4 regions of the Kushneria sp. Sum13 genome follow, and region 3 is predicted to be linked to each of the others. Evidence: predicted binding sites of a transcription regulator. Region 3 holds the regulator's gene; each other region holds the start of a gene.

Region 1 (5,332 bases), 360 kb from region 3:
CCACGCTTGTCGGCCAGCCGACTGTCCTGTCCCAGCCGCCGAGCGCCATGTCGGGCATGGCTGATCAACCCGGTAATCAGAACGCGCTCTGGCATATGGCGCCAAAAGCGCGAGGGCATACTGCGCACCATGGTCTTTTCATTGAGACGAGCCGGGTTAAACGTACTGGCGTAATAGGCCAGCCAGAGGTCCTCCGCATCGTCCTCCATGGTTGATAGCGCCTGATAGTCCTGAACGGTAAAGGTCCCGGATTCGGGACGTTCGATATACCACTGTCGGCCATCGCAGAGAATGGCCCCCTCGGGCGTCATGATCAGCCAGCGGTGTTGTCCCATCCGATCGATAAAGTGTCGTGCGGCTGCCTCAAGCACATCATGGCGGGGTTCAAACCAGGCAATGAACTCCGGGGCGTGCTGTTCTTCCGGGGTCACAGGTTGCTGATGAAACCGCAGGAAGGCGTGCATGTGATGCACTTCATGATTGACTGCCTTTATACGCTGTTCGACGACGCCACCGTCGCTGTCCCCTGCCAGCAGTGCTTCACCTTCACCCTGGGCCAGTCGCCAGACGACACGATAAAGCAGTGCCCAGCGACACTCCTGATGATGAGTAGGCCAATAATGCGAAGCACACTCGAGCCGGCGAAGGTGCTGCCTTGAAAGCTTCAGCGCCAGCGGTGTCTCGCTCGGTGGCGGTAGATCCGTATCGCCGCTGGCGAAAAGATCGCCTGCCGAGTCATCGTTCTGCCACAGTACGTCCCCGGGCGATACCCGTGCTGCCAGTAGCCGACGGGCGTTATCGCGCCAGGCGACGAAGTCGGCCTGTGCCATATGCAGGGTATACATTGTCATGGTAGTGGCTCCCAAAGTCCTAGAGCAGGGCCATCTGTGCCGGCGTTGAGGTCTGCATCTGAGCCAGCAGTGCCTGTCGTTCGAGACCGGCCTGACGCGGACGATAGTCCTGAGTGGTAATAAAGGGGGCCAGCTTCTTCATGGAACAGCCCAGCCGGGTCAGATCGGTATAGCGAATACGCCGTTCACGACGCAGTGTCTCGATCCGCTTGGCACTGGTAATCCCGATGCCTGGCACCCGGGCAATCATGTACATGTCTGCCTGGTCCAGATCGATGGGAAAGAGCTCCCGATGGTTGAGTGCCCAGGCAAGCTTGGGATCAATATCCAGCGACAGATTACCCGGCCCTGTCAGGAGTTCATCGGCGCGAAAACCATATCCCCGGATCAGGAAATCGGCCTGATACAGGCGATGCTCACGCAATAGCGGCGGGGCGATCAACGGGACCGACGATGGGCTTTCGGGAATGGGCGAAAAGGCCGAGTAGTAAACCCGCTTGAGCCGGTAATCACCATACAGGGACTGAACATTGCCCAGAATGGTGTGATCATCGGTATCGTCAGCCCCCACAATCATCTGGGTGCTCTGACCGCCGGGTGAAAAGCGGGGGGCTCGAGGTTCGGCGGTCGCCTCATCCAGCCCATCGCGAATGGTCGACATGGCAAGACGAATGGTGGTGTCGCTTTTTTCCGGCGCCAAACGATTGAGGCTCTGGCTCGTGGGCAGCTCAACGTTGACGCTGAGACGGTCAGCGTACAGTCCGGCCTGGCGGATCAGGTCCGGCGAAGCATCCGGAATGGTCTTGAGATGGATATAGCCGCGAAACTGGTGCTCGACGCGCAGTGTTCTGGCCACCCTGACCAGTGCCTCCATGGTGTAATCGTTGGAGCGGATAATGCCGGAGCTTAAAAAAAGCCCACTAATCAGGTTGCGGCGATAGAAATCGAGCGTTAAGCGCACAATTTCATCCACGCTGAAGCGCGCTCTGGGCACATTGCTGGAGCGCCGGTTGATGCAGTACTGGCAGTCATACAGGCAGAAATTGGTCATCAGGATCTTGAGCAGGGCCACGCAGCGGCCATCCGGCGTAAAGCTGTGACAGATGCCGTTGCCGTTGGTCGCCCCCAGTCCCTTCTGGCCCCTTGATGAGCGTTTGGGCGCGCCGCTGCTGGCGCAGGAAGCGTCATACTTGGCGGCGTCCGCGAGAACGATCAGCTTGTCAGTGAGCTGCATGAACACTCCTTTAACTGTATTTGTATACAGTAGTTGGGGCGCGCATAAACAACAACTGAATTGCATTCATTGTGGCGGCAGGATATGTGAGCGAGTTCCCTTATCGCCGGGTGGCTGTCGAGTCCGGCATGGCATCGGTCATGACGGCGGTCAGCGCATGATCTCCCATATCGGCAAAGTCACCGATCAGACGCACGCCAGGCAGCCATGTATCACTCAGGGCACAGTTCAGTACCAGTATGCATTGGCCCGGTGAGTCCATGGAGTCCAATGCCTCGACTCGAGCATCGTGAAAATAAAAGCGTGTGCCGGTAAGCGGATAAAGGGCCTTGAACAGGCTTTCCTTGAGCGAGAAGGTCAGGGTGATCGCGCGGGCACGTTGTTCAGGCATCAGGGTGCCAATCACCTGCTGCTCGCCCGGTGTGAGAATCGAGGCGGCCAGATAATCGGCACGCTCGGGGGTCAGCCAGCGCTCGGCATCCACGCCCACCCCTTGGTGGGATGGCGTTGTACTGACCAGCGCCGCCGCAAGGTCGCGCGCATGAGTAATGGAGCCTCGGGTCAATTCCGGCCAGTCAACCTGACGGTCGGCAAGGCTTGGCAGGGCGTTGACATGAATACCAAGGCCCGCCAGGGCATGACGGGCGCATACCCTGCCGGCCAGATATTCGGCGCGGCGCTTGGAGACCGCGCGCGCAAGGTTTTCTGGCAGCGCCATGCCACAGGCAGCGAAGGCGCTGTCATCAAAGCGTTGTACATCAAAGGTGGCAAGGCTGAGTCGCGCCCCCCGGCCCGGGGAAACAAAGGGCCAGCAGGATTGTGGGGGCGCGATGGCGTTGGACATGGGATACAAGGGTTACAGCGACAGCAGGCCAACGATAATACCACCGAAAATCAGCCACTTGATCACGTAATATAGCGTCTTGTTGCGCTTTTTAAGGCGCTTGCCGGCTTCACGAACCTTGTAGATGTATTTAAAAGCACGGTTGAGTCCGCCGGTGTGATCATTGTCGTCATTGGGAGCGGCTGCGGCGGCCATGACGTTGCGACTGAACCAGCGATTGACCGCCGCCGCCCAGCGATACTTCATGGGCCGCTCGATATCGCAGAACAGAATCAGGCGGTTCTGGTCGGTATCATTTTGGGCGTAGTGAATGAAGGTCTCGTCAAAAAGCACCGCTTCGCCATCTCGCCAGCTGTAATCGATGCCATCCACGTTGATACGGCAGCGGTCGTCATTGGGTGTTCGCAGGCCAAGATGATAGCGGATCGAGCCGGCATAAGGGTCGCGATGCTTCATCAGCTTGCTGCCTGCGGGCAGCTCGGCAAACATCGCCGCCTTGACGCCGGGAATGCCGGCCAGGATCTCGGTTGTGCGCGGGCACAGCTGCTGCGCTGATTCGTGGCTTTCGCCATACCACTTGAGATAAAAGCGCTTCCAACCGCGCCGGAAAAACGAATTGAAGCCGGCGTCGTCCTTTTTGGCCGACCCCTTGATGTGGTTTTCAAGGGTCAGGGCTTCATCACGAATTTCCTCCCAGCGTGAGGTGAGGGCCGCAATTTCCGGAAAGTCCTCGGCGCGATGGTAGGGGCGATCCGGGACCTTTGAAAACAGATACATGAACGCATTGATGGGCGCCATGAAGCTCGAATGGTCCGACAGCTGACGAAAGGGTTTGTGCCGAACACGGCCACGAAAATGTACATAAAGAATACTGGCCACGATCAGGGCCACGATTGTCCATTTGATCATAGCGATCTCTTTTTCGGGATAATTGCCCACAACGTCGTCGATGATGTTGGCTTCTACACTACCAGCGGCGCAGTCTCGCATGTCCGTGAGGGGGTGTCATTACGAAAGTCTTAGGGTGTGGCTCAGGTTGCGGCCATCATCGCTTTGATTGCTTCACTTGTCGATATGGTTTGCAGACTAATGACTTGAAAGCTGCCCTGCATGGCCTAATGTCAGTACTGGGCAATCCAATGCCCATGGCCGATGGCCACAAGGCGTTTACAAGGCGTCCTCGGGCGCCACTGACAGGAGGTCGCATGATTCCCGATATTGGTCTTGGTACTTATCGACTCAAGGGACAGGAAGTCATCGATTCGGTGACCACAGCGCTTGAGCTGGGATATCGACATATCGATACCGCACAGGTGTATGGCAATGAAGCCGAGGTCGGGCGTGCCATCGCTGACAGTGGTGTGGCGCGTGAAGATATTTTTCTGACCACCAAGATCTGGACGGATCGCTTTACCCATGATGACCTGATTAAAAGCCTTGAAGAGAGTCTTGAAAGGCTGGGTACCGATTACGCAGATCTGGTGCTGCTGCACTGGCCTTCACCCGATAACGAGGTGCCGGTAGCCGAGTCGATCGGGGCGCTGGTCAAAGCAAAGTCGCGCGGTCTGACCCGTAACATCGGCGTCTCCAACTTCACCATGGCCCAGCTCGATGAGGCGCTTGAGGTCGAGGGTGGTGATCAACTCATTACCAATCAGATTGAAGTGCATCCCTTTTTGGCCAACAAGGCCCTGGCCAATCATTGCAGTGAAAAGGGCGTCAGGGTCACGGGCTACATGCCGCTGGCAGTGGGCAAGGTCATGGAAGATGACACGCTCAAACAGATTGCTGATAACCACAGTGTGACGGCGGCACAGATTGCGCTGGCCTGGGTGGCGGCGCGTGGCATCGTGGTAATTCCTTCGTCCACGAAACGGGCGCACCAGCAATCCAACCTGGAAGCCATGAACCTGACGTTGAGTGATGACGAGATCGAGCGCATTAACGCGCTGGATCGGGGAGAGCGTATTGCCAATCCCTCCTTTGCGCCGGCCTGGGATGAGTAACCCCTGCGAACGAAGGGGCATGATCAGGGAATAAAATCCCTTGACGATTAGCAGAAGGGGCGCCTCATGGGCGCCCCTTCTATTGGTGGAACACTCCCTGCCATTACCTTACGAGGTCAGCAGAGACGGATTGAGTGTCAGCATCTGCATTGAAAAGGCCGTCGGCGTTTTCGGGTTGCCCTGGGCATCGACAAAATACAGCTCGAATCCTGTGCACTGGCGTCGTGTCTTGCTGGCATTGACGTAACTGGACAGGTGCTTGAGCCCATCAAAACGAATACCCCGGTCTTCGACGGTGACCTGAATCAGCGGATTATCCAGCAGGTATTCGGTCACCAGCTTAATGGTGCCCTCCGTGGTGACCTGGTTGGTCGTAAAGCACCCCAGGCCACGGCTG
Region 2 (5,332 bases), 610 kb from region 3:
GCTGATCACAGAGAAGGCGACGCGCCGTTTCAAGATCAAAGTGCCAGTCGCTCTGGCGGCGCAGACCGGCGCGACCATCAAGCCGGTCGGGCAGGCGCAGGCTTTCCATGACCAAAAGCTCGGCAGGATCAAGCCGGTGCAGCTCGGCGAGCATGTCGCCTTCTCCCTCGACTTCCAGCACGCTGAAGCGCCCGCTGGAAAGCTCAAGCCAGGCCAGGCCCCAGTGGTCGTTGTTGCCATGCAGGGCCGCCACCAGATTGTCGCGGCGCTCATCGAGCAGCGCTTCATCATGCAGGGTGCCGGGCGTGACAATACGCACGACCCGGCGCTCGACCGGGCCCTTGGCGGTCGCAGGATCACCGATCTGCTCACAGATGGCGACCGACTCGCCCATGCGCACCAGACGCGCCAGATAGCCTTCGGCGCTGTGGTAGGGGACACCGGCCATGGGAATGGGGGCGCCGTTGGAGGTGCCGCGTGCGGTCAGCGTGATATCCAGCAGTGACGCCGCTCGTTTGGCATCGTCATGAAAGAGTTCATAGAAATCTCCCATGCGGTAAAAGAGCAGCACGTCGGGGTGCTCGCGCTTGATACGAAAATACTGCGCCATCATCGGCGTCGGTTGGGACTCGGTCTTGCCTGCCACGTGAAATTGACCCTGTCCAATGACATGTGAGGTGAAAGGGCGTGAGATTATCATGATCCGCTCCCTTGCCTGTATTGCTATAGTGCAGACAGTGGATGTCTCTCCTTTGCAGAGGGAATGATGGCGGGCAGGTCATGTCCCTTTCGAGGGGGCAATCAAGTACCATGGACCTATCTGAATGGGATGTAACGGGCAGGAATCGTCATGGCAACAGCATCAGGCATACAGGAGCTGGCCAGCCGGCTGTGCATGCTCTGTCAGCAGCAGCGTGTGGTGCTGACCACCGCCGAATCCTGTACCGGTGGCGGCGTGGCGCGCGCCATTACCGATATTGCCGGCAGTTCGGCATGTTTTGAAACCGGCTATATCACCTATGCCAACAGCGCCAAGCAGCGACTGCTGGGGGTGTCTTCGGTGTCGCTGGAACTTTTCGGCGCGGTCAGCGAAACCGTGGTGCATGAAATGGTGCGCGGTGCCTGTCGTGACAGCGGCGCGGACCTGGGCGTGGCGATCAGCGGCGTGGCGGGTCCCGGAGGCGGCACGCCTGACAAGCCGGTCGGTACCGTGTGGCTGGCCTGGGGCAATGCTACCCAGAGCCAGGCTCAATGTTACCGCCTTAACGGCGAGCGCCTTGATGTACGTCGTGAAGCGGTCGCCCTGGCCCTCAAGGGCCTGATCGAGCGGCTGGAAGAGCGTCCCTTCGACTGACGCGTCCCTGTATTGAGCCGAGCGTCACGGTCGTATGATGAAATAAGTCACCAAAAGGATGTGACAGATCATTTTTTTGGTTTAAAATACTGGATAAGCATACAGCTTAATGGCGTATCAGCGTCAGGCTGACCCGACAGGAGGGCCAACATGGCACAGGATGACAATCGCTCCAAGGCGCTTAACGCAGCGCTGTCCCAGATTGAACGTCAGTTCGGCAAGGGTGCGGTCATGCGCATGGGCGATACGCCCCGCGTGGCCCTTCCCGCCGTTTCGACCGGTTCGCTGGGGCTTGATATTGCCCTTGGCATCGGCGGGCTGCCCTACGGGCGTATCGTCGAAATTTTCGGGCCCGAAGCTTCGGGCAAGACCACCATCACCCTGTCAGTGATTGCTCAGGCGCAGAAGCAGGGCAAGACCTGTGCGTTCATCGATGCCGAGCACGCACTCGACCCCGCTTATGCCGAGAAGCTGGGCGTCAATCTTGATGACATGCTGGTCTCGCAGCCCGATACCGGTGAGCAGGCACTCGAGATCTGCGACATGCTGGTCCGCTCCGGCGGTGTGGATGTTATCGTGGTCGACTCGGTCGCTGCACTGACACCGCGTGCCGAGATCGAAGGCGAAATGGGCGATTCCCACGTTGGCCTTCAGGCGCGTCTCATGTCTCAGGCGCTGCGCAAGGTGACCGGACACATCAAGAATGCCAACTGCATGGTGATGTTCGTCAACCAGATCCGCATGAAAATCGGTGTCATGTTCGGTAACCCCGAAACGACCACCGGCGGTAACGCGCTCAAGTTCTACTCAAGTGTGCGTCTGGACATTCGCCGTACCGGTTCGGTCAAGCAGGGCGATGAAGCCGTGGGCAACGAAACCCGCGTCAAGGTCGTCAAGAACAAGGTGGCCCCGCCGTTTCGTCAGGCCGAGTTCCAGATCATGTACGGCAAGGGCATCTACCATGCCGGTGAAGTGGTCGATCTTGGCGTCCAGTGCAGCCTGGTCAACAAGGCCGGCGCCTGGTACAGCTACAAGGGCAACAAGATCGGGCAGGGCAAGGCCAATGCTGCCCAGTATCTTGAAGACAACCCGGCGGTAATGCAGGAGATCGAGGACGCGATCCGCGGTCAGCTGCTGGCGACGCCGAAATCGAAGGAAGAAGAAAAGGCGGAAGAGTCAGAAGCACCAGCAGATGCTGATGCCAACGGCGAAGAGCTTCTGTAGGTCGCTATTTTCTGACTGTGGTATCCAAATCTGATTGTGGTATGTAAAGGGGCACGCTCATGGAGCGTGCCCCTTTTTGATGCAATGAACATGAAACGCAGAGGGCAGTGATGTCACAAAGAACGCCTTATGAAGAGGCCATCGCGCTGCTGGCCCGGCGCGAATACACCCGCAGTGAGCTCGAGGAACGTCTGCTGCGTCATGATCATGCCCCTGATGAGGTCAATGCGCTGCTGGATCGTCTTGCTGAAGATGATTTTCAGTCCGACGCCCGCTTTGTTGAGCATTTCGTTCGCTCCCGCATCGCGCGTCTGCAGGGGCCGCGCAAGATCAGCGCAGAACTGGGTGGGCGGGGCATTGAGCGCGACATGATTGCTCAGGCGCTGGAAGACAGCGATGCCGACTGGACGTCATTGGCCGCCGAGGCGCTCAGGCGACGCTTTGAGGGTCCCGGAGAGGACATGAAGGCCCGGGCAAAACGCCAGCGCTTTCTGGCATCGCGTGGGTTTGACGGTCAGCAATGCAACAATGCCATGCGGCTGGCCTGGCCTTCATGACCCTTTGGCTTCGCAGTCACGCCCGGCATGAGGCAAAATGGAGCGCATAAGGACTGTCGCACCACAAGGCGACATACTGATACATTAAGCCGCCAAAATTCGTCTTGCCGTGAGCCTGCTCCTGTCGCATGCCTACAGGCGAGACCGGAAGACCATGAGGGTCACCCCTCGAGGCGCATGTTGACGACAGGCGACGGTTGCCGTGCACCCATCGTTTGATGCATCGCTCGTTGCCTCATTCAAATGACCTGACCCATTGTTTACGGGAAGCCCATGAAAAGCGCCGACATACGACAAGCATTTCTGAATTTTTTTGAACAGCACGGCCACACCCAGGTGCCTTCCAGCTCGCTGGTACCGGACAACGACCCCACGCTGCTTTTCACCAATGCCGGTATGGTGCCTTTCAAGGATGTCTTTCTGGGCCGTGACCCCAGGCCCTATGTGCGTGCCACGTCGGCGCAGCGCTGCGTGCGTGCCGGTGGCAAGCACAATGACCTGGACAACGTCGGGTATACCGCGCGCCATCACACCCTGTTCGAAATGCTGGGCAACTTCAGTTTTGGCGACTATTTCAAGCGTGAGGCCATCCATTACGCCTGGCAGTTTCTGACCGTCAACCTGGGCCTTCCTGCCGAGAAACTCTGGGTCACGGTGCATGTCAGTGATGATGAGGCCGCCGATATCTGGCTCAACGACGTGGGCGTCAGCGCCGAGCGCTTCTCGCGTCTGGATGAAGACAACTTCTGGCAGATGGGCGAAACCGGACCCTGTGGCCCGTGTTCGGAAATCTTTTTCGACCATGGCCCGGACGTCTTTGGTGGCCCTCCGGGAAGTCCGGATGAAGATGGCGATCGCTACATCGAGATCTGGAACCTGGTTTTCATGCAGTATGATCGTGATGCTCAGGGCAACATGACGCCGCTGCCCAGTCCTTCCATCGATACCGGCATGGGACTTGAGCGTATCGCCGCGGTCATGCAGGGCGTGCATTCCAACTACGAGATCGACCTTTTCAAGCGCCTGCTGGCGTCTGCTGCCAACATTGCCGGCCAAAACGATATTCATCAGCCGTCACTGCGCGTCATTGCCGACCACATCCGCTCATGCGCCTTTTTGATCGTGGATGGCGTCATGCCTTCCAATGAAGGCCGTGGCTATGTGCTGCGCCGTATCATCCGCCGCGCCGTTCGTCACGGTCACAAGCTGGGCGTGCGTGAACCCTTCTTCCATCGTCTGGTGGCAGCACTGGATGAAGAGATGGGTGAGGCCTATCCCGAGCTGCGCGCGCGTCGGGAGCAGATCGAAAGGGTACTGCTCAAGGAAGAAGAGCAGTTTGCCCGCACGCTGGACCATGGCATGCGCCTGCTTGATGAGGCGCTGGCCGATCTCGAGTCCAACGAGCTGAATGGCGAGACCATCTTCAAGCTGTATGACACCTACGGCTTTCCCTACGACCTGACCGCCGATATTGCTCGCGAGCGTGACATTGTCCTTGATGAAGCCGGCTTTCAGCGCGAGCTCGAGGCACAGCGCGAGCGTGCCCGCGCGGCCAGTCAGTTCGGAGCGCGCATCGAGGCCGATATCAATCTTGATGGCGCCACCGAGTTTGTCGGGCGCGAGCGTCTGGCCTCGGGAGCACAGGTGCTGACCCTGCTTGATGACGACGGCCGGCAGGTCGATCAGCTCGAAGCCGGCCAGAGTGGCGCCGTCGTGCTGGACGAGACGCCGTTCTACGCCGAATCCGGGGGGCAGGTCGGTGATCGCGGCACCCTCACGCTGCCGGGCGCCGTCTTCAACGTGCGCGATACGCAAAAGCGTGGCCAGCACTTCGTGCATCTGGGCGAGGTCAGTGAAGGCATCCTGCCCGCGCAGGCCAGAGTCGAGGCCCGTGTCGAGGTGCCGACCCGTCACGCCATCATGCGTAATCACTCGGCCACGCACCTGCTGCATGAAGCTCTGCGCCGCGTGCTGGGCACCCATGTGCAGCAGAAGGGCTCACAGGTGGGCGATGAGCGGCTACGCTTTGACTTCAGCCATAACGAGGCCATGACGCCGGATGAGCTCGAGCGCGTCGAGGCCATGGTCAATGAGCAGGTCATGGCCAATACGCCGGTGACCACACAGCTGATGACACTGGATGAGGCGCGCAAGCTGGGTGCTCAGGCCTTGTTTGAAGCCAAGTATGGCGAGAGCG
Region 3 (5,332 bases):
CGGGCAAGCAACAGCGCCTCATCGGGCAGGCGACGATAGTACTGCCCCAGCTGCGCCATCGGCGGCAGCGTAGTGACGCCATTGCGAAGACGCTGAACACGCCCACCCTCCTGATCAATGGCAATCACGATGTTCGAACGGCAGCGTCGAATATCATCACACAGCTTTCGCATCTGCTCGGGCGACTCGACATTGCGCGCAAAGAGAATGATTCCCCCCACGCAAGGGTCGGAAAGCCAGCCTCGCTCCACGTCATTCAGACGCGTGCCCTCGATATCGCACATGAGAGGGCCACCAAAGGTTTCAGCCCCGGAATCGATCATGAATGCGTTCCTGTTCTGGGATGGGAAATCGTCTCGTGGTCCGGACAGGACGCCGGCATGCCACTGGTATTAACCTCGGTCACCGGGGCACGCAAGGCATGCAGGGCGACCGGTTTCAACCGCTGAGCCAGCTCTCGGATGGTGATGCGCTGATGATAGTCATGCTCTGCGATATCGCGCAGCGTATTGAGACCGGACAGGGTAAAGATGACCGACCCCAGCATGAAATGCAGCCGCCAGAAGCGTTCATCGTCGGCCAGCTCCGGGGTCGCCTGCCTGAGAAGCTTTAAAAATCGCGAAAAGATATCACCATAACGGCTGCGAAGCTCTTCACGAAGATGGCGCTGAGCCTGCGAATAGGCGAGCCCCAGAAGCTTCATGAAGGTTCTGAGATCATGGCTTTCAGAGGGCATTTCCAGCACGCTGATAAAAAGCGTATCGAGAAGCCTGTCAAGATCCGAGGATTTTGCCTCGTCTGCCTCCAGCCTATCCAGCCGCTGATGAAGATCTGCACTGAAAGGGTCCAGATATCGGAAAAACACCGCCTGTATCAGGGCCTGCTTGGAGCCGAAGTGATAATTGACAGCGGCCAGATTGACTTCGGCACGACCCGTGATCCGGCGCAGGGAAGTTTCGGAAAAGCCATGTTCGGCAAACAGTACTTCCGCCGCATCAAGGATTCGGGTCACGGTATCGGATGGCACCATGGAAAATATCAGTTCTCTATCATGAAATGAAAACGTGCAGACCAGCTCATGATGGTAGCACCATTGCCGGCTGGCACCTGCACGGGAGACAGTATCGAAGCGCTTGCATTGATCTGATGACTGGATACAATCACATACTGTATACATCAACAATGGCCACTGCACATGACACGACCGTTGACCGCACGCCAACAGGCCGTATTCGATTTCATTGCCAGGACCATCAGTGAACTCGGCTACCCCCCTACGCGTGCCGAAATTGCCGGCGCACTGGGATTTCGCTCGCCCAATGCTGCTGAAGAGCATCTGCGCGCCCTGCGCAAGAAAGGGGTCATCGAGATGATCCCTGGAACATCGCGTGGCATTCGTATTTCTGCTCAGGTGCAGGTTGCTCAGGAACAGGAAAGCATCACTGCAGGACTGCCCGTTATTGGCGAAGTGGCCGCCGGGAGCCCGATTCTTGCTGCCGAGCACATTTCACGTTACTGCCCGATGCCTGCCGATTTTTTCAATCCGGGCGCCGACTACCTGCTTCGGGTCCGCGGTCTTTCCATGCGTGATGCCGGCATTCTGGATGGTGATCTTCTGGCCGTTCATCGCACTCATGACGCCCGCGACGGACAGGTTGTGGTGGCACGACTGGGAGACGATGTCACGGTCAAGCGTTTCAAGCGACAGGGCAGCATTGTCAGCCTGATCGCTGAAAACCCTGACTTTGAACCCATCACGATTGATCTGACGCGCCAGAGTCTGGACATTGAAGGCGTTGGCGTGGGTGTCATCCGCGGTGGTGACGGTAACAGCCTTTAAACCTTCCTCTTGCCCCATGCGGTGATGCGCCAGAGGCGCGTCACCGCACGCGCGGTAACATGAGCCGGTCCCTGTCCAGCGCCATTCCGGCACGCTGATAGATATCCATCATCAGATGGCACTCATCGTCGCGCATCCCCATTGGACGTGCATCCCCAAAAAGACGCGTCAGATCACGCATGGCCGCCAGGCGAGCCGACGGTCGGCGCTGGCACTTTTCCAGATCTACCAGGGCCGTATGAGCCTTGCCATCACCATCCAGGCGCACCAGCACTTCCTTGGGATAGAGGTGTCCATGCTTGCGGCCACTTTGATGCAGCCTGATCAGATTTTCCGCCAGTGCCTGAAAAATGACAGCACGCTGTTCCAGTGTATATCGGTTGGCCAACAGCATGGCCTGCAGACTCTCATAACCAAGTAGTGCTTCGGTCACCAGCACGGCCTGCCAGCCCTGGCTGCCTTTGCGGGCTCTGAAAAAGACGGGAACCGGCGCATTGACGCCAAGCTTTCGACATCGATTGAGCCCCTGCCATTCACGTACTGTCGTGGGCCGACCCAGCGGATAGCGCAGGCTGTGAAAGAGATGGCCATGCTGAATCTTGACGTAAAACGACGGCCCCTGCGGGTCAGGACTTACAAACCGAACACCGCTGAGGCCGCCCTTTCGCTGATTGGGAGGCTCTACCCATTCTCCCGGTGCCTGCCACCAGAAGTCAAAATCGCCCTGCAGGCTCTGTGACATAACAAATTCATTCCGGTTTTTCAGATACAAGGATCTGAAACGCCGATACCCGCACATGGACGGGTATCGAGCGATTAATACATCGACACCGGATCAGTGAATGGCAGCAGGCTCGGGCGCATCAATAGCATCATCTTCATCGGCCAGTACAGAGCGCGAAATCAGGTGATCCAGCATCTCACGGGCAACATCAAATCGATGATGGCGTAAAAGCTCCAGAGTCTGGGATGAAAACCGAATGCTGGCCAGAGGCTCGTTCTTCTCGTCGCTGTCGGCGGCCCGCAGCACAAATTGCCCGTCTTCCAGCTCAACAATTTCAAATACGGCCGCTTCAGTCATGTGCCACCTCACTGATCCGATCAGCGAACAACATTAAAGCAATGTTAAGGGCACCTGACGACAATGTCACGTTTATCAAATACAAGGTATTACCATTCATAACTGGTTTCACGAAGTCTTGGGAGCAGTGTCCGAAAATCATCAAGGCACTTTGCCAGCTCCCGCTGAAGGGGCTCGCTCTGGCTGGAAGCAATCATGTTGTCATGGCGACGAAGCTGTGCCGCGCCGCCTTCATCATGGAGACGGTCCAGCAGCTGCATCAGACGGGCCAGCCAACTGTCGGGCTGGGCCACAAGCGCTCGCAACAACTCGATTTCAGCCACCGGCGCCGGAGGCTGATCCAGCACCGTGCGCCAGTGCATCGAGGGCCAGCGACAGGTATGGGCAATCTCCTTGATCGCGCTTTCAAGTGCCATTTCAATCATTGAAAGCGCTCCCTCTTCGAGGGCCCGACGTCTGGCATCGGCATGCTCGTCATTGCCCGGCGACTGCTCCAGCAGCAGCAGGGCCTGATACAGCAGCTGATTGGTACGACCCTGATGACTCATGAGGCCTGCTTCCCACCCTTGCTGCCCTTTTTGGCGCCCGGACTCTTCCGGTTGTCTTCGACCTGCCAGCGATCTCCTTCCCACAGCGCCTTCCAGCCAGTGGCCTTGCCATCCGCTTCTGTCAGCACGTACTGACTCTTGGTCTTGCGCGAGAACCGGATCTGCGCCGGATGACCGTCCGGATCATGGTCCGGTGCCTTCAAAAGAAAGTGATACTTCTCCGGCAGCACTTCGGCATGAGGCCTGATTTCACTGACCAGCGGCGGTCGCGTTTCACGATTTTTCGGGAACTGGCTGGCCGCCAGGAAAAGACCACTGGCGCCATCACGAAGCACATAGTGGTCGTCCACTTTCTGACAGGTCAGTTCCGGCATCGGAATCGGATCCATCTTGGGCGGAGCCGGTTCGCCGCTTTTCAAAAGCTTGCGAGTATTTTTGCAATCGTCATTGGTACAGGCGAAGTATTTACCGAAACGCCCCGTACGCAGCTGCATTTCCGAACCGCACTTGTCGCACTCAATGGTCGGGCCTTCATAGCCCTTGATGCGAAAGTGGCCCTCTTCGATTTCGTAATAGCCGTCATCATCATTGCTGATGTGGATCTTGCGCGTTTCATCGATGAGATAGCTGTCCATCGCCGTACCCGTATTCGGGTTGCGGCGCTTGGCGCGCAGGGCATCGGTTTCGGCATTGTCATCGGCATCTGCGGGCACGGCTTCATCACCGGGCAGCAGATCGATGGTGGTCTTGCAGCGCTCCTTGGGCGGCAGGTTGTAGCCCGAACAGCCCAGAAAGACCCCGGTCGAGGCAATACGAATCTGCATCGGCCGCCCGCAGGTCGGACACTGGATATCGGTCTCGACCGGCTGATTGGGGCGCATGCCTTCCTCACCCTCGGCATGCTCGAGACGGGCACGAAAATCACCGTAGAAGCTGTTCAGCAGCTCGCGCCAGTCACGTTCGCCGTCGGCGACGTGGTCAAGCTCATCTTCCATGCGGGCCGTGAAGCCATAGTCCAGCAAGTCTTGGAAGGACTCCGTCAGTCGGTCAGTGACGATCTCACCGAGCTTCTCGGCGTAGAACCGGCGGCTGTCCAGCTTGGCGTAGCCACGCTCCTGGATCGTGGAGATGATCGCGGCATAGGTCGAAGGCCGGCCGATGCCGCGTTTTTCCAGCTCCTTGACGAGGCTGGCTTCGGTATAGCGCGCCGTCGGCTTGGTAAAATGCTGCTTTGGTTCGAGCGTTTTGAGTTCAAGACGCTCTCCCTTGCCCAGATCCGGCAGCTGCTGATCCTCTTCCTTTCTGGAAGAAGGCTTGAGCACTCGGGTATAGCCATCAAAGCGCAGCACGCGCCCTTTGGCACGCAGCTCGAAATTCTCGACTTCGATGCTCAGAGTGGTCGACAGGTACTGGGCCGGCACCATCTGGCAGGCCAAAAACTGGCGCCAGATCAACTCATAAAGACGCTCGGCATCACGTTCCATGCTGCCCAGGTCATCCGCCCGTCGGCTGACATCGGTCGGCCTGATCGCCTCGTGGGCTTCCTGAGCACCCGCCTTGCTGGAATAGACGTTGGGCGATTCGGGAAGATAGTTGCTCCCCATTTCCGCTTCGACGTAGTCACGCGCCATGGTAATGGCATCGGCCGACAGGTTGGTCGAATCGGTACGCATGTAGGTAATGAAGCCTGCTTCATACAGGCGTTGCGCCAGGGTCATGGTCTTTTTGACCGAAAACCCGAGGCGGCCACTGGCAGCCTGCTGCAGGGTGGACGTTATAAAGGGCGCACCGGGCTTGCTGGAAGTCGGACGATCCTCCCGTCCGGTAATGGTGTACTCGGCCGTCTTGAGCGGCGCAATCAGC
Region 4 (5,332 bases), 1.2 Mb from region 3:
GGTCCTGCGGCAGGTGCAGCATGTGCCTGTTGGTCCTGACCGTCACCCGCAGCGCGCAGGCCAGGCTGTGCTGTCGTCGCAGTTTTTCGGCCCCGCGGGCGGCGTGGGCGCGTACGGCTTCTTCGACCTCACGGCGATCGGCCGTCATCCGGCCGAATGAGCGGCTGGTCATGATCATCTTCTTGCTGTCTTGATCGTCGTTCATGTGAATACAGCGAATGCCGGTCAGCTCCCGTACGGTGCGCTCGACCACCACGGAAAAGCGCCGGCGTATCCATTTTGGGTTGGCACGGGCAAGATCCAGCGCGGTGTGAATGTCCATCTCATACAGTCGGGTGGTCACGCGCCCGCCAATTCCCCAGACCTCGCCGACCGGCGTGCGCTCAAGCAGGGCGAGCGTGTCGGGGCTGTCCGCCGAGTCGATAACCAGCACGCCCCGGGTGGCCGTATGCTGCTTGGCGTGGCGATTGGCCAGCTTGGCCAGCGTGCGGGTGGGGGCCACGCCTACCGAGACCGGAATGCCGGTCCACTTGTAGACGATCCGCTGCATCTCCTGACAGTGGGCGGGCAGGGTGACGCGGTCAAAGCCTTCAAACCCCAGCCAGCTTTCATCGATCGAATAGGGTTCAAGATGGGGCGTGAATTCACGCAGGGTGGCCATCACCCGCGCGCTCATGTCGCCGTACAGCTCGTAGTTGCTGGAGCAGAGCACCAGCCCGCGATCAAACGCCTCGCGCGGGAGGTGATGCATCGGCGTGCCCATGGCAATGCCGAGATCCTTCGCCTCCTGTGAGCGGGCAATCACGCAGCCATCATTGTTGGACAGCACCGCCACTGGCAGGCCGTGCAGCCAGGGTCTGAATACCCGCTCACAGCTGGCATAGAAGTTGTTGCAGTCGACCAGCGCGATCAGGCCGTTCATCGCCGCACCCGACGCAGGATATCGGTGACCACACCCCAGATCTGGTACTGCGCGTCGCGCAGGGGAATGGGCGTATAGCGCGGGTTGGCCGAGTGCAGCGCCGGGGGGCAGTGCCGGCAGCGCAGTTCCTTGACGATCATCTCGCCATCCACCAGCGCGATGACGATATCGCCGTGGTCAGCATCGATCGAGCGATCCACCAGTAGCCGGTCCCCGGCATAGATCCCCGAGCCATCCGGACACTGCATCGAATCGCCATCGGCCGTGAACATGAACGTTGAGGTCGGCCGCGGGATCAACTGCTCGTTGAGATCGATGCGCCGGCCGTCATAATCCTGCGCGGGAGAGGGAAAGCCGCTGATTCCGCCGCGAACGTGGTAGATGGCCCAGGGGATGCTGCGCCGCGGCGGGTCAATCGCCAGTGGCTGCATACGGGTGACATGAAGCATGCCGGTTGCCTGCATTGGTGAAGGTTAAAGTGCTGTATACGTATACAGCATAAACGGCTGGCGGTTCCATTACGGGATAGGCGTTATTCGACCAAACGATGAGGCGAGGTAGTACCCCCATCCGGCAGGCGGCAACGTATGGAGGCCCGCCACGGCTACACTGGATACATGGGCGTAGATGCCCTGCGCAGTGGCTTGATGCATGTCACCTGTCGTCATGCTTGTCGTTCAATATCAGTGAGGATGAATCATGCGCGTGGCGTATCGAATGCCCATGCCCACCATGCTGCCCAAAGGCGAGCAGGACCTGGCCTATAACCCGGGCGCTTTCCGCTGGCAGCAGTTTTTTGCCCCAAATTCTCACCTCTCCTTTCTGGCCGAAGTCGTTCAGGATGATGACGCGATTGATCCGTGGCGGGAGGGCGACTGGCTGGTGGTCGATCAGTCGCTGTCGCTGCGTGACGGCGTGCTGGTGGTGGTGAATGCCGATGAGGCGCTGTACGTCTATCGCTATGCCCACCGCATCAATGTGCCCGTGCTGGAAGGCCTCGATGGTCAGCTGTGGACGGGGGATCTGACCAACGTGGAGATGGTGGGAATCGTGGCGCATCAGGTGCGGCCGGTGTACTGAGTCACTGACGCCTTGATCCATCACAATGGCCGCCGCCCGCGGGTTGACGGCCATCGTAATAGAAGCATCGAACGCTCATCACTGCGCCGGCATCACCCGCAGCACCCGCCCTTCGGGGTTATCGGTCAACAGATACACCGCGCCTTCCGGGCCGGTGCGCACGTCTCGAATGCGCTCATCCAGCTCGCCAAAAAGCCCTTCGACGTCCTCGGCCTGGGTGGCATCAGATGAGAGCGTCACGCGGCGCACTTCTCGATTGACCAGCGAGCCAACCAACAGGTCGCCCTGCCACTGGGGAAACAGCGCGCCGTCATAGCGGGTCATGCCGGATGGGGCGATCGAGGGTGTCCATTCCAGCAGAGGTGGCTGCGTACCGGGGTATTCTTCAAAGGGCGTGACGCGGGCGCCGGTGTAATCCAGGCCGGTGGTGGCGATCGGCCAGCCGTAGTTGCCGCCCGGTACAATGAGGTTGATCTCGTCGCCGCCCTTGGGGCCGTGCTCGTGGGTGATGATGCGGTCCTCACCATCCACGACCAGCCCCTGCACGTTGCGATGGCCGTAGCTCAGAATCTCGGGCCGGGCGGTATCGTTACCCACGAAGGGGTTGTCCGCCGGGGCGCTGCCATCCGGGTTCAGGCGCACGATCGCGCCAATATGGTTGGCGGTGTTCTGGGCCTGCTCGCGGTAGTCAAAACCATCCCCCAGCGTGAGAACCAGCGTGCCATCCGAGAGCCATGCCAGGCGCCCGCCAAAGTGGGCGTCGCCCCGCTTGGCGGGCGCGACCCGAAAGATCTCCTCGACATGCTCAAGCCCCGCGTCACCGAGTTGTGCCCGGGACAGGCAGGCGTGATTGGCGGCCGGGGTGCCGCACGAATAGGCGAGATAAAGCGTCCGGTCCTGCTCGAACTCCGGCGAGGGCAGCACGTCGAAAAGCCCTGACTGACCGGAGGCGAATACCTTCGGCACGCCTGCCAGCGAAGCGACAAGCGTGTCGCCGTCAGCACCTAGAAGGCGCAGCCGTCCCGGACGCTCGGTGACCAGCATGCGCCCGTCGGGTAGGAAGGCCAGCGACCAGGGGTGCTCAAGCCCTTCGGCCACGGTCTCGATGCGGTAGTCGGCGGGCTTGGCCTGAGGCTGTGCCACCGCATCAGACGCAGGGATAACGGTGACAACTCCCGCTGCCAGCAGGGCAACGGCTAGGGTGCCGGTGGCTTTCTCCGGGGCGCACTGATGGTCGGCGCCTCTCAAAATTGCCAGCACCACACCGGCGACGCCGGCACTCAGCAGCATCGCGGCCATGCCAGTACCCGTGCGAGTCGCGGCAATCAGCGTCGGCATGGGCGCGAAAAAATCGACCAGATGAAAGGTGGCCCACAGCGCCACCATGGCCGACAGCGCACACAGCGCGACCCGGTAACGGCCGTTCCAGAATTGGTGCGAGATCAAAAGCGCTGTGAGCTGCGAGAGGACAAACCCGACGGCGAAAAGCGCGGCATAAACGGGCGAGAAGTGGATCAGATCGCCCAGGGTGGTCATGAGGCGCTGTCCCATGGAGATATCCACACCCATTTGCTGAAGTGCTGCCAGATTCAGCTGGGTCTGGACGATGCTGCCGAGCACTGTGCCCGTGAGCAGTGCCAGAACGAAGTGAACCACCGTGATGAAAAAGCCTTGCCGGTTGCGCATGGGAGTCACCCTTGAGCCGAGAGAGAAGCAGAACAGGCGCGCCTCTGTCGCTAATGGGCTCAAGCGTACCCTGTGTTCCTCAGTTCGGGTTTAAGGCGCAAGGGGTGTCGAAAGGCCGCCACGGTGGGCGGCCCTTTGGACATGCGGTCAGTGCGCCATCATTTCACGAGCGATCTCCTGATCACTGCGCCTGGCGATCGTTGATGCTATCGAGTAAGGCTCATTTGGCTGAAAAGGTGAAACATATCAGGGCTCTGGTTGTGCTCTGATATGATAAGCGGCTTATATAAACACTGACCGGGTGAGACCAGAGTCATGAACATCAACGTGGTCGGCACCAGCGGTGCTGGCAAAAGCACGCTGGCTTGAAGGCTAAGTGAGGTTCTGTCGCAGCCTCATATTGAGATGGATGCGCTTCTCTGGCTGCCGGACTGGCAGGAGAAACCCGATGCGCAGTTTCTGGCCGAGCTTGAAGAGGCACTGACTGCCTCACCCGGCTGGGTTCTGGATGGCAACTTTGACCGCACGCGCGGTGTTAAATGGCGCGATGTAGAGATGGTGGTCTGGGTCGATATGGGGTTCTGGCGCACCATACGACAGGCCGTCGCTCGCGCTGTCCGTCGCGCTTGGACGCAGCAGGAACTCTGGCCCGGGACAGGTAACCGGGAGAGCTTCAAAAAAACCTTTTTCAGCCGTGACTCCATCCTGCTCTGGACACTCAAGAGCTGGCCGCGCAATCGCAGGCGCTACGTGGCGGCCATGACCGATCCGCAGTACCGGCACATTCGATTTGTTCGTCTGTGCAACCCCAATGAAATCGAGAGCTTCGTTCAGGCAGTCGGAAAGTGGTCTGAACACAAGCTCTGATGCGCTGTTTCCTCTTCCTTTCTTCTTCTTATAGCGTCTCTCTCATTCAACGATGAAAAGCCGCCTGACCCTGCCTTGATTTGTCAGAAGTTACCCCTTGTCTGTAACCCTGTGTCGCGTCTGGTGTTTATGCGTCATTCATGGATCACGTTGCGACATGGGTTGTTTTGAGAGCGACGCTTTCAACTATCGGAGGGCGATACAGTGTCCGTAAAACCGTGTATACGTATCTATAAGCGACAAATTAAGAGGCGACTGTTATAGCCGGAATGATGCATGCTATGTGTCATGGCAACCGGGCTTTCAACAGATCGCAAACGAGTCTGCCAAAACAATGATAAAAGCAGGATATAGTTGAGGAGGCATGACGACATGTTACCTGACCACAAGGCCGGCCCCGTCCCGGGTGCCAGCGGCATTTCCACGCCGCAAACCATCGGTTTTTTACTACTTGATAACTTTACGCTGATTTCGCTGGCCTCGGTGATCGAACCGCTGCGCATGGCCAATCAGCTGGCCGGCCGCGAGCTGTATCGCTGGTACACGCTCACCCATGATGGGGCGCCGGTACGGGCCAGTGACGGTCTGCAGGTAACGCCCGATGTTTCGATCACCGTGCCCCTGTCGCTCGACTGGGTCGTGGTCTGTGGTGGCGTGGCGCCACAGCATAGTGTCACCCGTGAACATGCCCACTGGCTGCAGGCGCAGTCGCGTCAGCTGCGCCGGCTGGGCGCCATCTGTACGGGCAGCTGGGCACTGGCCAAGGCGGGGCTTCTG

The links. Region 3 encodes LexA, which represses DNA repair genes until DNA is damaged. Its sites were predicted from a motif close to TACTGTNTANNTANACAGTA; they were not measured.
Region 1: a site for LexA is predicted at 2,098-2,117, ahead of ACUN8C_RS10630 (putative DNA modification/repair radical SAM protein). Genes of this name have one in related genera too.
Region 2: a site for LexA is predicted at 1,442-1,461, ahead of recA (recombinase RecA). Genes of this name have one in related genera too.
Region 4: a site for LexA is predicted at 1,402-1,421, ahead of ACUN8C_RS14525 (LexA family protein). Genes of this name have one in related genera too.

The regions. Positions count from the first base shown of each region.
Region 1 is NZ_CP199847.1:2,267,853-2,273,184, reverse strand. Features, by position in the region: gene ACUN8C_RS10635 (TIGR03915 family putative DNA repair protein) at 1-851, opposite strand, end outside; gene ACUN8C_RS10630 (putative DNA modification/repair radical SAM protein) at 871-2,085, opposite strand; gene ACUN8C_RS10625 (4'-phosphopantetheinyl transferase family protein) at 2,186-2,929, opposite strand; gene lpxO (lipid A hydroxylase LpxO) at 2,942-3,838, opposite strand; gene dkgB (2,5-didehydrogluconate reductase DkgB) at 4,135-4,935, shown strand; gene ACUN8C_RS10610 (hypothetical protein) at 5,044-5,332, opposite strand, start outside.
Region 2 is NZ_CP199847.1:2,518,888-2,524,219, reverse strand. Features, by position in the region: gene mutS (DNA mismatch repair protein MutS) at 1-613, opposite strand, end outside; gene ACUN8C_RS11785 (CinA family protein) at 851-1,354, shown strand; gene recA (recombinase RecA) at 1,505-2,578, shown strand; gene ACUN8C_RS11775 (regulatory protein RecX) at 2,689-3,135, shown strand; gene alaS (alanine--tRNA ligase) at 3,409-5,332, shown strand, end outside.
Region 3 is NZ_CP199847.1:1,907,671-1,913,002, forward strand. Features, by position in the region: gene nagZ (beta-N-acetylhexosaminidase) at 1-323, opposite strand, end outside; gene ACUN8C_RS09010 (TetR/AcrR family transcriptional regulator) at 320-1,030, opposite strand; gene lexA (transcriptional repressor LexA) at 1,196-1,840, shown strand; gene ACUN8C_RS09020 (lipopolysaccharide kinase InaA family protein) at 1,881-2,582, opposite strand; gene ACUN8C_RS09025 (hypothetical protein) at 2,676-2,921, opposite strand; gene ACUN8C_RS09030 (DUF6586 family protein) at 3,011-3,469, opposite strand; gene topA (type I DNA topoisomerase) at 3,466-5,332, opposite strand, start outside.
Region 4 is NZ_CP199847.1:3,133,031-3,138,362, reverse strand. Features, by position in the region: gene ACUN8C_RS14530 (Y-family DNA polymerase) at 1-922, opposite strand, end outside; gene ACUN8C_RS14525 (LexA family protein) at 919-1,371, opposite strand; gene ACUN8C_RS14520 (S24 family peptidase) at 1,622-2,002, shown strand; gene ACUN8C_RS14515 (PQQ-dependent sugar dehydrogenase) at 2,081-3,688, opposite strand; gene ACUN8C_RS14510 (adenylate kinase) at 4,094-4,555, shown strand; gene ACUN8C_RS14505 (GlxA family transcriptional regulator) at 4,928-5,332, shown strand, end outside.